One region of the Listeria grandensis genome, then DNA from elsewhere that is predicted to be linked to it. Evidence: predicted binding sites of a transcription regulator. Region 1 holds the regulator's gene; each other region holds the start of a gene.

Region 1 (4,341 bases):
AATTGAAAACCAAAATGTGCCGTTTTTTCACTGCCTTGCGGTCGATCCAAACGATCTAATTTTTCTAGCTGTTTCCGCCTGCTTTGTGCCCGTTTAGTTGTCGACGCACGCACGATATTTCGCGCTACAAAATCTTCTAATTTTGCGATTTTATCTTGTTGTTTATCGAATTCTTTCCACTGTTGTTCCAACTTCGCCTGTTTTTGAATGAGGTAACGGGAGTAATTGCCGACATAGCGATCAATCTGCGTACGGCTAATTTCATACACCTGATTTACCACTTTATCGAGAAAATAACGGTCATGCGATACAATCAATAAGGCGCCTTTGTAATTTTGCAAATAGGTCTCTAGCCACGAAAGTGTTGCAATATCCAAATGGTTGGTCGGCTCATCGAGAATTAAAATATCGTGACGCGCCAAAAGTAATTTCGCCAATGCGAGCCGCGTTTTCTGACCACCACTGAGCGATTCAATCAATTTCTCATAATCTGCCTCGAAGAAACGCAATCCATGCAAAACAGAGCGGATGTCGGCTTCGTATTGGTAACCGCCTTGTTCCTTAAACGTGTGTTGTAGCTGATCATATTCTTGCAACGTCTGCTCATATTGGTCTTTGTTTTCATAAATTGCGGGATCACCAAGCCGTTCTTCTAGCCCACGTAATTCCTGTTCCATCGCTTGTAAGCCGGTAAAAACAGTTAACATCTCCGCCCATATTGTTTTCGTCGATTCAAGACCTGTGTTCTGCGCTAAATAGCCAATTTGAACATGTTTAGGCTTGGAAATCGTCCCACCATCGTAGCTAATCTGCCCAGCAATAATCTTCAAAAGTGTGGATTTCCCAGCACCATTTCGTCCCACAAGCGCAATGCGGTCATTCGTTTGTACTTCTAATTTTATATTTTCTAATATCGTTTCAGCGCCAAAATTCTTGACAATCTGCTGTACTTGTAAAAGTATCATATTGTTTACCCCTTCAACTTTAAATATCTATATCCTCCTAGTTTATCGCAAAGCAAGCGTAGAAGCAATGGTCTGAGAAAGGAAACGCTTACGATAATAAAATTCACAAACTTTATATTGTGAAAATGTTAGCAATTTGGTATATTTTGCTGTATAATAGAAGATAGGAAGAGTTGTAACAAAATAGTAACATACTTTTTGAGCAAAAACATTGTGAAATTTATGTGGAATGTTTATAGTGAATAAGCAAGCATGTGAAATGAACAACGATAGAATTAGCGCAATCGTTTTTGTTGTAAATGCATGTTTAGTAGCACAAGGAAGAAGGAGCACCAGTTGCTTTTTTATCCACTTAAAATCAAAAGGAAGAAGGGAAACAAACATGATCGAGGAAACGGGCAAGATTCCACAAGCCACAGCAAAGCGTTTGCCGCTGTACCACCGTTATTTAAAGTATCTACACGAATCAGGTAAGGAGCGAGTATCCTCCGCAGAATTAAGCGAGGCCGTGAAAGTGGACTCAGCAACGATTCGCCGTGATTTCTCCTATTTTGGAGCGCTTGGTAAGAAAGGTTACGGTTACAATGTGTCCTATATTTTGGATTTCTTTAGTAAAACACTGAGTCAAGACAAGCAAACCAGCGTAGCTATTATCGGGGTCGGTAACTTAGGGACTGCACTATTACACTACAATTTCATGAAAAATAATAATATAAAAATTGTCGCGGCATTTGATGTCGATGCGAATAAAGTTGGAACAGTACAGCAGGATATTCCAATTTATCACTTAAATGACATGCAAGATTTGCTAAAAGAAAACAAAGTCGAAGTCGTGATATTGACAGTACCATCTGATGAGGCGCAAACAACGGTCGACCGTTTGCTAGAAGCTGATGTGAAAGGAATCTTAAACTTTACTCCAGCACGTATCAGTGTACCAAAACATGTGCGCGTGCATCACATCGATTTGACAACTGAATTACAAACACTGATTTACTTCTTGGAAAACTATCCAAATAAATAATGAAAACCTTGGCCAGACAATTGCGTTTGGCCTTTTTGATTGGAGAGGCGTTATGATGCGACATAAGATATTGGAAAGGATTGTGGCGTGGGGGAAAGAACAGGCGCAGGTTCGAGCATTGGTGCTGGAAGGATCCCTTGCGAAACAACAAGGCATTGACGAATTATCAGATTTAGATATCAACGTTTGGTATGAAGGTGAAATTCCGTTTGGGCAAACAATCTCTTGGCTTGCCGATATTGGCGAAGTGCTGATCGAAAACCGACTACAGATGGAGACGCCAGCAGGGATGATAAACACGCAGCTCGTTATTTTTGGGAACGGCGTGAAAGTAGATTTCTCCTTTTGGCCGGTTTCACTGCTTGAAAAAGCGTTTCCTTACTATGAAAAACTCGAAATCTTGCTGGATAAAGATTCACAGGCAGGACAAATCAAACAATGCATATCTGAAAAAAACGGAGCAAGGATGGAAAAAGCCAAATTTGACCGGATCGTCAATGAATTTTGGTTCGAATTACACTACGTTGCGAAATTCTTAAAACGAGGAGAAATTTGGTTTGTGCAAGGAATCCAAGCTGGTATTAGAGAGAATTACTTGCTACCTTTACTGGAAGAAAGCGCACGTTTGAAGGGACAGAAGCTATCTTTTTCAGGTCGGAAAATCGAAAATTGGACAGACACAACACGTTTAGCAGCCATTTTTGCAGATTACTCATTAGCTTCCAATTGGCAGGCGATGTGGGAAGAGATCGCTTTATTTGAGGAGATATCGAATTTTATCGCCTTACAGTACCATTTTGCCCTTCCTCAAGTTAAAATAGAACGAATGAAAAATTTACTTCACAGAATTCAGGAGGGATAAGCATGTTGACACAAAATGAAATAACACAAATCAGGCTTCAGAAGCTCGGAATGGTAGAAAAATTTGATGACCCGAGCCGCTTCATGCACCAAACTATCGCCTTGCAGTCGCAAAACCATCAGCCAGCGCTTGTGAACTTGTTACAGCATGTGGCTATGACATGGGAAGAGGCAAGCCGATTTTTTGAAGAGAAAAGCGTGATAAAAATCTGGGCAAACCGACTGACGCTACATACATTTCTAGCAGAGGACTGGGAAATGGTCTATCGTGTTTTTGGCACGAGAACGAATATTGTCCACCGACTTTGCCAAAAAGAAGGCGCTGATTTAGAGGCGATTTTAGCGGAAATGGACAGGCTTGGAAGGCGGCAGGAAATCATCAGTCGGAAAGAATTAGAGGCTATAATTGGGGATTATTCCTCACAAGTCACCTCAGGAATTATTGCACAGGCTGCGATACAGGGAAGTTTATACTTATTGCCGTCAAGCGATGGGATTAGAAATTATAGTCATAGAATGAGGTTGGGAAATTATGAAGAATGGGAATCCGATCCAGTGCGTAATCAGGAAGCGATGAAGCATTTAATCCGCCGTTATTTGAGTGGTTACGGTCCAGCAACATGGAAGGATTTCAGGCATTGGAGTGGTTTGAACGCTGGTGAGATCAAAGCCGCGACACTTTGTTTAGCAGATGAGCTAGATACTTTTGAAATAGAGGGTGAATCCTATGTTGCTCTAAAAGGCGAGCAAGTTCCGACAGACGCAACTCGAGTATTTTTAACAGGGAAGTTTGACCAGTCGATCATCGCTTATAAAGATCCGACATGGATTATGACAGAAGCACAGCGAAAATCCGCTTGGACGGTTAATGGTCACTGCTCAGCGATTATCATAGCTGGAAACCGGGCAGTGGGGCTTTGGAAATATGAATGGAAAAAAGACATCTTACTGTTTACCATTTCGTATTTTGAAGAAGCAAGTTTTCAAACGGAAATAAAGCAGGAGCTTGAGCGTTTCGCATCACGAATCGAACCGCGCCCAGCAGAAATTAAATATGTAGGCATATAAAAAGAGCAGGAATTACCCTACTCTTTTTTTTTCGTCAAGCCAACTAGAACAAATTTTATCCCAGTCACTAAATTCACGGTCGCCATCGCAATCATCAAAAATGTCATAAATGTCCAACCGCTCATGTTTACCTGACTTATCGCAAAGTAGGTAAAAACAATAGCGAGCACTAAATAAATAAGGCCTTGCATTGCTAATGGATTTTTCATGATCCGCCTCCGATTAAGAACTGACCAAGCATCGCGATACCATTCATCAACATATGCGCTGCAATTGGTACAGCAATTCGTTTTGTTTTCGTATAAATATAGCACAGAATCAGCGCGATTACGACGTACACGAGTAAAAAGGACAGGTCCATGTGCATTAAACCAAAGAAGACCGAACTAATTACAGCAGCAACATGAATATTCATACGGGAAG
Region 2 (4,341 bases), on a different contig from region 1:
CAATTGTTGCGGATCTGTTTGACCAGCATACATTCGTGGGATCACAGAGTACGTACCATCATTTTGAATATTGGCGTGTAGCCTTTCGTTGACGTAGCGACTTTCTGGTTCATCGGCATGTGTTTTCGGCCAGACCATGTTGAGATAATAATTGAGTGCTGGCCGACATTTGGAGCAGCCTTCTGGATTCCGAAACGCTAATACGTGGCGGACTTCTTTTGCAGTTTGTAGTTGTTTCGATCTGATTTGAATGATGAGTTGGTCACGCGTGAAGTCGGTACAACCGCATATTCCGACTGGTGCTGCGCTCACGAAATCATCGCCAAGTGTGTGTTCTAAAATATCGCCAATGATCGGCTTGCATTTCCCACAGGAACCACCGGCTTTTGTATGGGCTGTAACTTCCCCGATTGTCGTGAGACCTTTTTCTGTAATCGCCTTCGTGATGGCACCTTTTGTGACGCCATTACAACCGCATACGGACGCATCGTCTGACATTTCAGCAACGCTCGTACTCTCTACTTCTCCTGATTTATGCAATAAAGAAACGAGTGTGAAATCGGTTAGTTCTTCTTCTTTTTTGAGGAGATTGTAAAGACGGTTTCCCTCGGTCGTATCACCGTAAAGTACGACACCAACCAGTTTTCCGTCGCGCATGAATATTTTTTTGTATTTGTTTTCGATGCTGTTAAAAATAGTGACGCCTTTGATTTCCGCGTTTTCTTTAATGTCGCCTGCCGAGAAAAGGTCGCAACCGGATACTTTGAGTTGGGTGAACATCTTGCTACCGTGGTACCCTTTTGTTGCAATGTCACATAGTCGATCGGCGAGCACTTTTCCTTGTTCATAAAGTGGTGCTACAAGGCCATATGCGATGCCATTATGTTCCGCACACTCCCCCACCGCAAAAATGTCTGGGTCTGCCGTTGTCATGAAATCATCGACTAGGATACCGCGTCCTGTTGGTAAATTCGCCTGTTGCGCCAATTCGATTTCAGGCTTGATTCCGATCGCCATGACGACAAGATCCGTCTCGATTTGCGTGCCATCCTTAAAAGCTAGCCCTGTCACGCGTGATTTCCCGAGGATTTTTGAGGTTGCTTTTTGCATGAGGAATTTCATGCCTTGCGCTTCCAAGTCTGCTTTTAAAAGTTCCCCTGCTTTTGCGTCAAGTTGGGTTTCCATGAGCCATTCTGCGAGGTGGATGACAGTGACATCCATGCCTTGATCAAGCAAGCCTCGCGCGGCCTCTAGACCGAGTAAACCACCGCCAATGACAGTAGCTCGTTCGTATTTTTGCGATATGTCGATCATTTTTTCTGTGTCGTTAATCGTGCGGAAACCAAGTACGCCGTCGAGATCCGCGCCAGGAATTGGGAGAATAAATGCTCTAGATCCAGTCGCTAAAATAAGCTTGTCGTAGCTGATGTTACGCTTCGTAGTCGTTACGGTTTTCGTGTGTCTATCGATAAGTAGTGCCTGTTCACTCGTATGTAAGTCGATTTGGTTGTCTTTATACCATGCTTCGTCGTTCAGGATAATTTCGGATGGAGCCATCTTGTTTTGCAGAATATTGGATAGCATGATTCGGTTGTAGTTCGGATACGGCTCGTCGCCAATGATGGTGATGGCGTATTTACCTGGCTCGCGTTCCAGTATTTCTTCGATAGTCCGCACACCGGCCATGCCGTTACCGATCATGAGTAGTTTTTGTTTTGGCATTGGTTTCCCCTCCTGTTAATTGTGAATATATGCACAATTAATTGTAAAATTAGATGTCCTTATTATACAGGGATTTGGGAATCTCGAATATGAGGGGAAACACTGAAAAAGTGTGGTGGTGGGCTTATTCCGCATGATATGATGGACAAATTTGGAAGCAGAACGCTAAAATTCGGTGTTCTGCTCTATTTTTGTACGGATGTTTTTGGATCTGGCTGGGTCAGTGCCATCCGTGGATATCGCGATCAGGTGGTCTGCTTTTCGGATCGTTGCCATGTTGAAAAAATCCGATCGGGTCTTATTGCTACAATCGTTGACTAATTGGGGCGCGGTTGCATCTGTCGTCACTCGGGTGTTTATTTCTGGATCGTTCGTACAGCAAAAAATGAGGAATGCGTCTTTGATATGTGCAGCATGATAGTTTTCTTGGATTCGTGTGATGGGCATTTCTTGTAGCGTTTTTGTGAAGGTGGGTGCGATAACCGTGATGCTGGCGCCAGTCGGGAGTAGTCCTTGTGCTTTACGAGTCGCTATTTTGCCACCGCCGATGATGGCTACGTTTTTATCCGCTAGCTGGAGTAGAATTGGATAGCCTATGATTGTCATTGGGACACCTCTGCGATCTTGCGAAGTACGGCGGGCGCGAGGCTGGAATCTAGTTCAAGACAGTTGGTTTCATGCCATGTGGTATTGGGGGTATGCTCGCTTACCTCCTTGATTCCAGCGCGGATTTTATCGACAAGCTGGCCTGTGAAAAGGAAATAGGGCATCCAATAGATATCATCGTTTGTTGCCGCGAGTTCTGTGGCAACTTGGCGATAGTTAGGTTCGCCGTGGAGCATGCCTAGTGTGACCGGGTTGCCGAGCTCGGCGCTAAGTTTCTCTGCGACGCGCTGCATCTGGATTCGCGGTTCGTGATAAGTTGCGCTGCCGTGAGCGATGACGAGAATCGCTGCGCTTCTTGCTGGACTTGCTGCTTTGATTCGTGATGCGGCAACAGCAATCGTTTCCTCTTCTGCTCCAAATGTATCAGCAATTTGGAAAATCACATCTGGATGAGCTTTTTTTAGCGCGGTGACTTGTTCCGGAATATCTTTTGTCGCGTGCATGGCTGGGAAAAGTAGCATCGGGATCACCGTGATTTCGGACGCACCGGCTTTCATCAGAGCCTCACCAACCAGCGCCATCGTTTCGTCTTCTTTTTCTAGGAAAGCGATTTTTTGATGGGTTTCTGGTCGTTGTTGCATGATTTGTTCTACAAAACGGCGAAATTCGCGATTTTTCTCGGGTAAACGGCTACCGTGAGCGACGTACATGATTGCTCTCATTCGTTTTTCCTCCTCAATGATGTGAAAAAAGAGCTTGAAACCACGTGCGCGTCTCAAACTCGTATTTTTCGTTTATTCTTCGTCTTTGCGTTCTTCTTTTAAAATCGTGTACATTTCTGTCGCGACTTCTTTACGGGCATTTTCCTCTAAACGATCGATTTGTGCCGTCACTGTTTTTTGACCAAATTTGATGATTAGTTCATCGCCGGCTTTGACATTGGTGCCTGGTTTGGCAACCGTGCCGTTAACAGAAATCCGACCTTTTTCAGCGACTTCTTTTGCGACGGTTCGCCGTTTGATCAGTCGTGATACTTTTAAAAATTTATCTAAACGCATTGAATCAGCCATGTTACATCCTTCCTTTGCTTGTAAAATTTATCTTTATCTTCGCACGGTTAGGCGGAAATTGCAACTATCTACGATGGATTTTGTTAGCGAGCCAGAGCAGTTTTGAGCCGAATGGCATGAAGATTAGGTCGCGTGTCGTGAGTAGTTTGAACTTGATGAGGCAGTAGAAAAAGATGATTCCTCCGATGAGTGCGCCGAATAGGGCTTGGACCGCGCTGCCGATGCGGCTTGTGAGTGGCCAGAATGCTTCCCACGCGACGGGAACAATGATCATCGCTACAAAGGCAAGCAGTGCCCAGCCGATCATGTTTTTGCGGATGAACGGGATGGGGAGCTGGCGTTTGAGCAGAACGCAGCACAGGATGAGCGTCGCGCTGAGGCCAATGACGGTGGACCAAGATGCGCCATATGTTGCGAAACGCGGTACGAGCATAGCATTTGTTGCGAGCTTGACGGCGAGTCCGACGCAGACCGCGACGGCGGGCCCTGCCATGTTGCCGAACCCTTGCAAGATGCTGCTCATTGTCACGATGAGTGAACTCAGGAATAGTGACAGGATAAATACCTGCAGGACACCAGTTCCTGACGCGGTCTCAAACAGCATTTGGTTCGTCGGACGCATGATAGCGATAAGGCCAAGCGTTGCGGCTCCCGATAGAAGGATGGTGAGTTTGATGATGAGCAGGACGGATCGCCGTAATTCTTTTGTTTCCCCGCGCGCTTTTGCTGATGTAATCATTGGCACGATGGCGAGCGCGAGACCCATGCACAAGACCAAGCCTAATTGCAAAAGTGGCTGGCCGCGATCATAGATTCCTTTTAAGGCTTTCGCGGTAGTCGTCTCAATGCCAGAATTGCGCATAAGGCGGTAAACTTGGAAGGAATCTAGTAGTTGGAACAAAATCAGCATCGCACTTGTTGTGCAGACCGCGATGCTTTGCGC
Region 3 (4,341 bases), on a different contig from region 1:
TTGATAGTCCACATTATTGCTACGTTTTTTCAAGTGTTCGATAACAACGTCAACGTATTTAAATTGAACCATTCCTGGGTCGGTTACGATGAATACGCGTTCGATGTTAGGCATTTTTTGTAGATATTGTGTGGAATATTTTTCAAAGAATACTTTTGGTGGCAGTTTGAACCATTGCATATTATTTCTCCGTTCTGCGATACGTTTCACGTTTAAAAGGTTTGTTGCGCTAACGTTTTGGGATACAGAGTTTTTACCATAAGATCCGCAACCGAGTGTTAGAGAAGGAATGAAGCCATTGTAAAGGTCGCCGATTCCGCCTTGAGCAGATGGGGCGTTCACAATGATACGACATGCTTTCATGCGCAAGCCGAATGCAAGTTGTGCTTCGCGATCTGTAGAATGAATAACTGCTGAATGACCGAGACCACCGTATACGAGCATTTCTTCACAACGATCGAAGGCTTGTGCTTGGTCTTTTGCTTCAATGAAAGCTAGAACTGGGCTTAGTTTTTCATGAGATAGTGGGTAATCATCGCCCACACCTTTAATTTCAGCTACAAGCATTTTTGTATCTTCTGGAACTTTGAAACCAGCTTCGTTTGCGATCCAAGCAGGGGATTTACCGACTACATTTGGATTTAACGCGTGTGTTTCTGGATTGATCACATAGCTTTCTAGTTTTTTGAACTCAGCACCTTTAACGAAGTAGCATTTATTTGCTTCCATTTCGTCTTTAACAGCTTTAGCCACTTCTTTGTCGACGATTACAGCTTGTTCAGAGGCGCAGATCATACCGTAATCGAATGTTTTCGATAGGATCAAGTCGTTTACTGCACGTTTGATTTTCGCTGTTTTATCGATGTAAGCGGGAACGTTACCAGGGCCAACGCCAAGTGCCGGTTTACCAGTAGAGTACGCTGATTTAACCATGGCAGCACCACCTGTTGCAAGAACGAGCGCTACATCTTTATGGTTCATCAATTGTTTTGTCGCTTCTAACGATGGTTTTTCTACCCATTGAATACAATGTTCGGGAGCGCCTGCCGCAACTGCTGCTTCATATACGACACGAGCCGCTTCAGAGGAACATTTTTGAGCGCTTGGATGGAAGGCAAAAATAATTGGGTTACGTGTTTTGATTGCAATGATTGCTTTGAAAAGTGTCGTAGAAGTGGGGTTTGTAACAGGTGTTACCCCAGCAATAACGCCGACTGGTTCTGCAATTTCAACCACGCCGGTTTGTTTATCTTCATGAATAATACCGACTGTTTTGTCTGCTTTGATGTTATTCCAAATATATTCTGTTGCGAAAATGTTCTTAATACATTTATCTTCGTAGATTCCGCGACCTGTTTCTTCAATCGCTAGTTTAGCAAGTGGCATATGTTGGTCAAGACCAGCTAAGGCCATCGCATGCACGATATTATCTACTTTCTCTTGATCAAAATCGGCGAACGCCTTTAGTGCGCTTTGTCCGTTACTTGCGAGTGTATCGATTACTTTTTGAACTTCTACTACTTCATTAACAGCTTTTTCTTTCATTGCCATTTGTGAACCCTCCAATGATATAGGGACTTAAAACGTCCTATTGTGACGTTTAACGTCCCTATTGTTCCAAAAAAATTGCGGCGGTCGACTCGCCGTCATCTTTCTGGATTTCTTATTTACAATGTAAGTGTAACACTTCACAAAGTTTTTGTCTACAGTTTATTGTGAATATATTCACTTGATGCTGAAAATGGTAAAATGGATATAAGTATGAAGAAGAGAAATGAACTGTTTGACCTATACATTTTGAGAAAATAGAGGAGCGTCGCTTGATTGGATTGTAAGAGTTTAACAGGAGCATCGCATAATTTCCCAATAAAATAGTGTATTTTCTAGAAAGAGAAGTAACAATATGGAGGAAACGGATTCAATGCTATGCAATTTTTGTATCGTGGCTTTCCGTTTTTATGATTGCTTTTCAAATACCGACGTTTCTGGAGGGCTGGACGTATTTTGAGTGTTTTGGCATGCCGATTCTTACTTTTTCTCTAGTATTCGGATAAATCATTGCCAAAGCTTTGACCACGCTATGACTGGGATGATGCATTTGCAATACGATAAATGTGTACACGTCGTTTTCTGGGCATAGACATGAATAGAAGACTGATTTAAGGGATTAGCATAGTTTTTCGTAGGCATATAAAACAGGAGGAAACACTGCAAAACGCTTGTCACAATGCGAACTTTGTGCTATTATAGAAAACAGTGTTAAATCACACACGCATGGTGGACAGAACAAAAGGTGCTTGCATGCAAGTCTTTGTCTGGTTGATACATGCGGAGGGCGGAAGAATCCGCAAAAATAAAACCAATAGGAGGGAATAACATGCCTGTTATTTCAATGAAACAATTGTTAGAAGCTGGGGTACATTTCGGTCATCAAACACGCCGTTGGAACCCAAAAATGAAGAAATATATCTTCACAGAAAGAAATGGTATCTACATTATCGATTTACAAAAGACTGTCAAGAAAGTAGACGAAGCTTTCAATTTCATGAAAGAAATCTCTGCTGACGGTGGAACAATCCTTTTTGTAGGAACTAAGAAACAAGCGCAAGATTCCGTTCGTGATGAAGCGATTCGTTCAGGTCAATACTTCGTTAACCATCGTTGGTTAGGTGGAACATTGACAAACTTTGAAACAATCCAAAAACGTATTAAACATCTTAAGAAAATCGAAAAAATGGAAGAAGACGGTACTTTCGAAGTCCTTCCTAAAAAAGAAGTTGTTCTACTTAAGAAAGAACAAGAGAAATTAGAAAGATTCCTAGGCGGTATTAAAGATATGAAAGGTCTTCCTGACGCTTTGTTCATCGTTGACCCTCGTAAAGAACGTATTGCTGTTGCAGAAGCTCGTAAATTACACATCCCGATCATCGGTATTGTAGATACAAACTGTGATCCAGATGAAATTGATTACGTAATCCCTGCAAATGACGATGCTATTCGTGCGGTTAAACTTTTGACTGCTAGAATGGCTGATGCAATCATCGAAGTAAATCAAGGTGAAGAGCAAGAAGTTCCTGTAGAAGAAGTAAAAGCTCCAGTTGTTGAAGAAACTGTTGCAGCAGCTCCGGCTCCTGTTGCGGAAGAACCAACTACAGAAGCATAAAAACGATTTACAACTAACAAGGTGATAAGTGGCAATCTCTTATCACCTTTTTTCAAAGATTTTTATATTAGGAGGAATTGTAAATGGCTAACGTTACAGCTCAAATGGTAAAAGAACTGCGCGAAAAAACTGGTGCAGGTATGATGGATTGTAAAAAAGCATTAGTAGAAGTAGATGGAGATATGGATCAAGCAATCGACTACCTACGTGAAAAAGGTATCGCGAAAGCTGCTAAAAAATCTGATCGTATCGCTACAGAAGGTATGACAAGTGTTGTCAGCAATGATAAGCATGCTGTAGTACTTGAAATCAATGCAGAAACAGATTTCGTAGCTAAAAATGACCAATTCATTCAATTAGTAAAAGATATTTCCAATCAAATTTTAACGGTTCGTCCAGATAATTTAGACGAAGCATTAAAAACAGAAATGCCAAATGGTCAAAGCTTGCAAGATTACATTAACGAAGCTATCCAAAAAATCGGTGAAAGAATCTCACTTCGTCGCTTTGAAGTAAAAGAAAAAGTTGCCGATCACGCGTTTGGCGAATACATCCACATGGGCGGACGTATTGGTGTGTTAGTTGTTCTTGAAGGAACATCTGATGACGCGATTGCGAAAGACGTTGCGATGCACGTTGCTGCGATCAATCCTAAATACATTTCACGTAATGACGTTTCTCAAGACGAAATTGCGCACGAAAGAAAAATTCTTACAGAACAAGCGCTTAATGAAGGCAAACCAGCTAATATCGTTGAGAAAATGGTGGAAGGCCGCTTAACGAAATACCTTAGCGAAATTAGCCTAGAAGACCAACCGTTTGTTAAAAATCCAGACGTAACTGTAGGCCAATTCGTGAAAGAAAAAGGCGCTACAATCAAATCATTCGTTCGCTTTGAAGTCGGCGAAGGGTTAGAGAAAAAAGAAGATAACTTTGTTGAGGAAGTTATGAACCAAGTGAAGAAATAAGTCATGTTTCGCGTGATTTAGATGGGCCGCTATTCGCGTTGAATAGCGGTTTTTTTAGATTTTAACTAAAATCATTTAGATTCATTGGATCGTGGGCATTTCTGCTAGAAAATTTTGTCCAGTTCTGTTTTTGCTACTTATTCTCTGCCATCCAATAGCTTCTTTTTTATCAAGAAATATTTGATTGTAAAAAATTTTAATAACACTGGT

Evidence for each region. The regulator Rex, encoded in region 1, represses fermentation and respiration genes when NADH is low (regulators of the CRP and FNR family bind a similar motif). The targets are predictions, from matches to a motif close to TTGTGAAATATTTCACAA.
Region 2: a site for Rex is predicted at 1,742-1,759, ahead of nirB (nitrite reductase large subunit NirB). Genes of this name have one in related genera too.
Region 3: a site for Rex is predicted at 1,714-1,731, ahead of adhE (bifunctional acetaldehyde-CoA/alcohol dehydrogenase). Genes of this name have one in related genera too.

The regions. Positions count from the first base shown of each region.
Region 1 is NZ_JAASUG010000001.1:239,104-243,444, reverse strand. It holds gene HCJ54_RS01085 (ABC-F family ATP-binding cassette domain-containing protein) at 1-965, opposite strand, end outside; gene HCJ54_RS01080 (redox-sensing transcriptional repressor Rex) at 1,348-1,989, shown strand; gene HCJ54_RS01075 (aminoglycoside 6-adenylyltransferase) at 2,042-2,851, shown strand; gene HCJ54_RS01070 (DNA glycosylase AlkZ-like family protein) at 2,854-3,918, shown strand; gene HCJ54_RS01065 (YdiK family protein) at 3,936-4,127, opposite strand; gene HCJ54_RS01060 (CPBP family intramembrane glutamic endopeptidase) at 4,124-4,341, opposite strand, start outside.
Region 2 is NZ_JAASUG010000008.1:130,663-135,003, reverse strand. It holds gene nirB (nitrite reductase large subunit NirB) at 1-1,722, opposite strand, end outside; gene HCJ54_RS11870 (precorrin-2 dehydrogenase/sirohydrochlorin ferrochelatase family protein) at 1,888-2,328, opposite strand; gene HCJ54_RS11865 (sirohydrochlorin chelatase) at 2,325-3,107, opposite strand; gene HCJ54_RS11860 (RNA-binding S4 domain-containing protein) at 3,123-3,386, opposite strand; gene HCJ54_RS11855 (putative polysaccharide biosynthesis protein) at 3,463-4,341, opposite strand, start outside.
Region 3 is NZ_JAASUG010000002.1:127,827-132,167, reverse strand. It holds gene adhE (bifunctional acetaldehyde-CoA/alcohol dehydrogenase) at 1-1,551, opposite strand, end outside; gene rpsB (30S ribosomal protein S2) at 2,378-3,163, shown strand; gene tsf (translation elongation factor Ts) at 3,247-4,131, shown strand.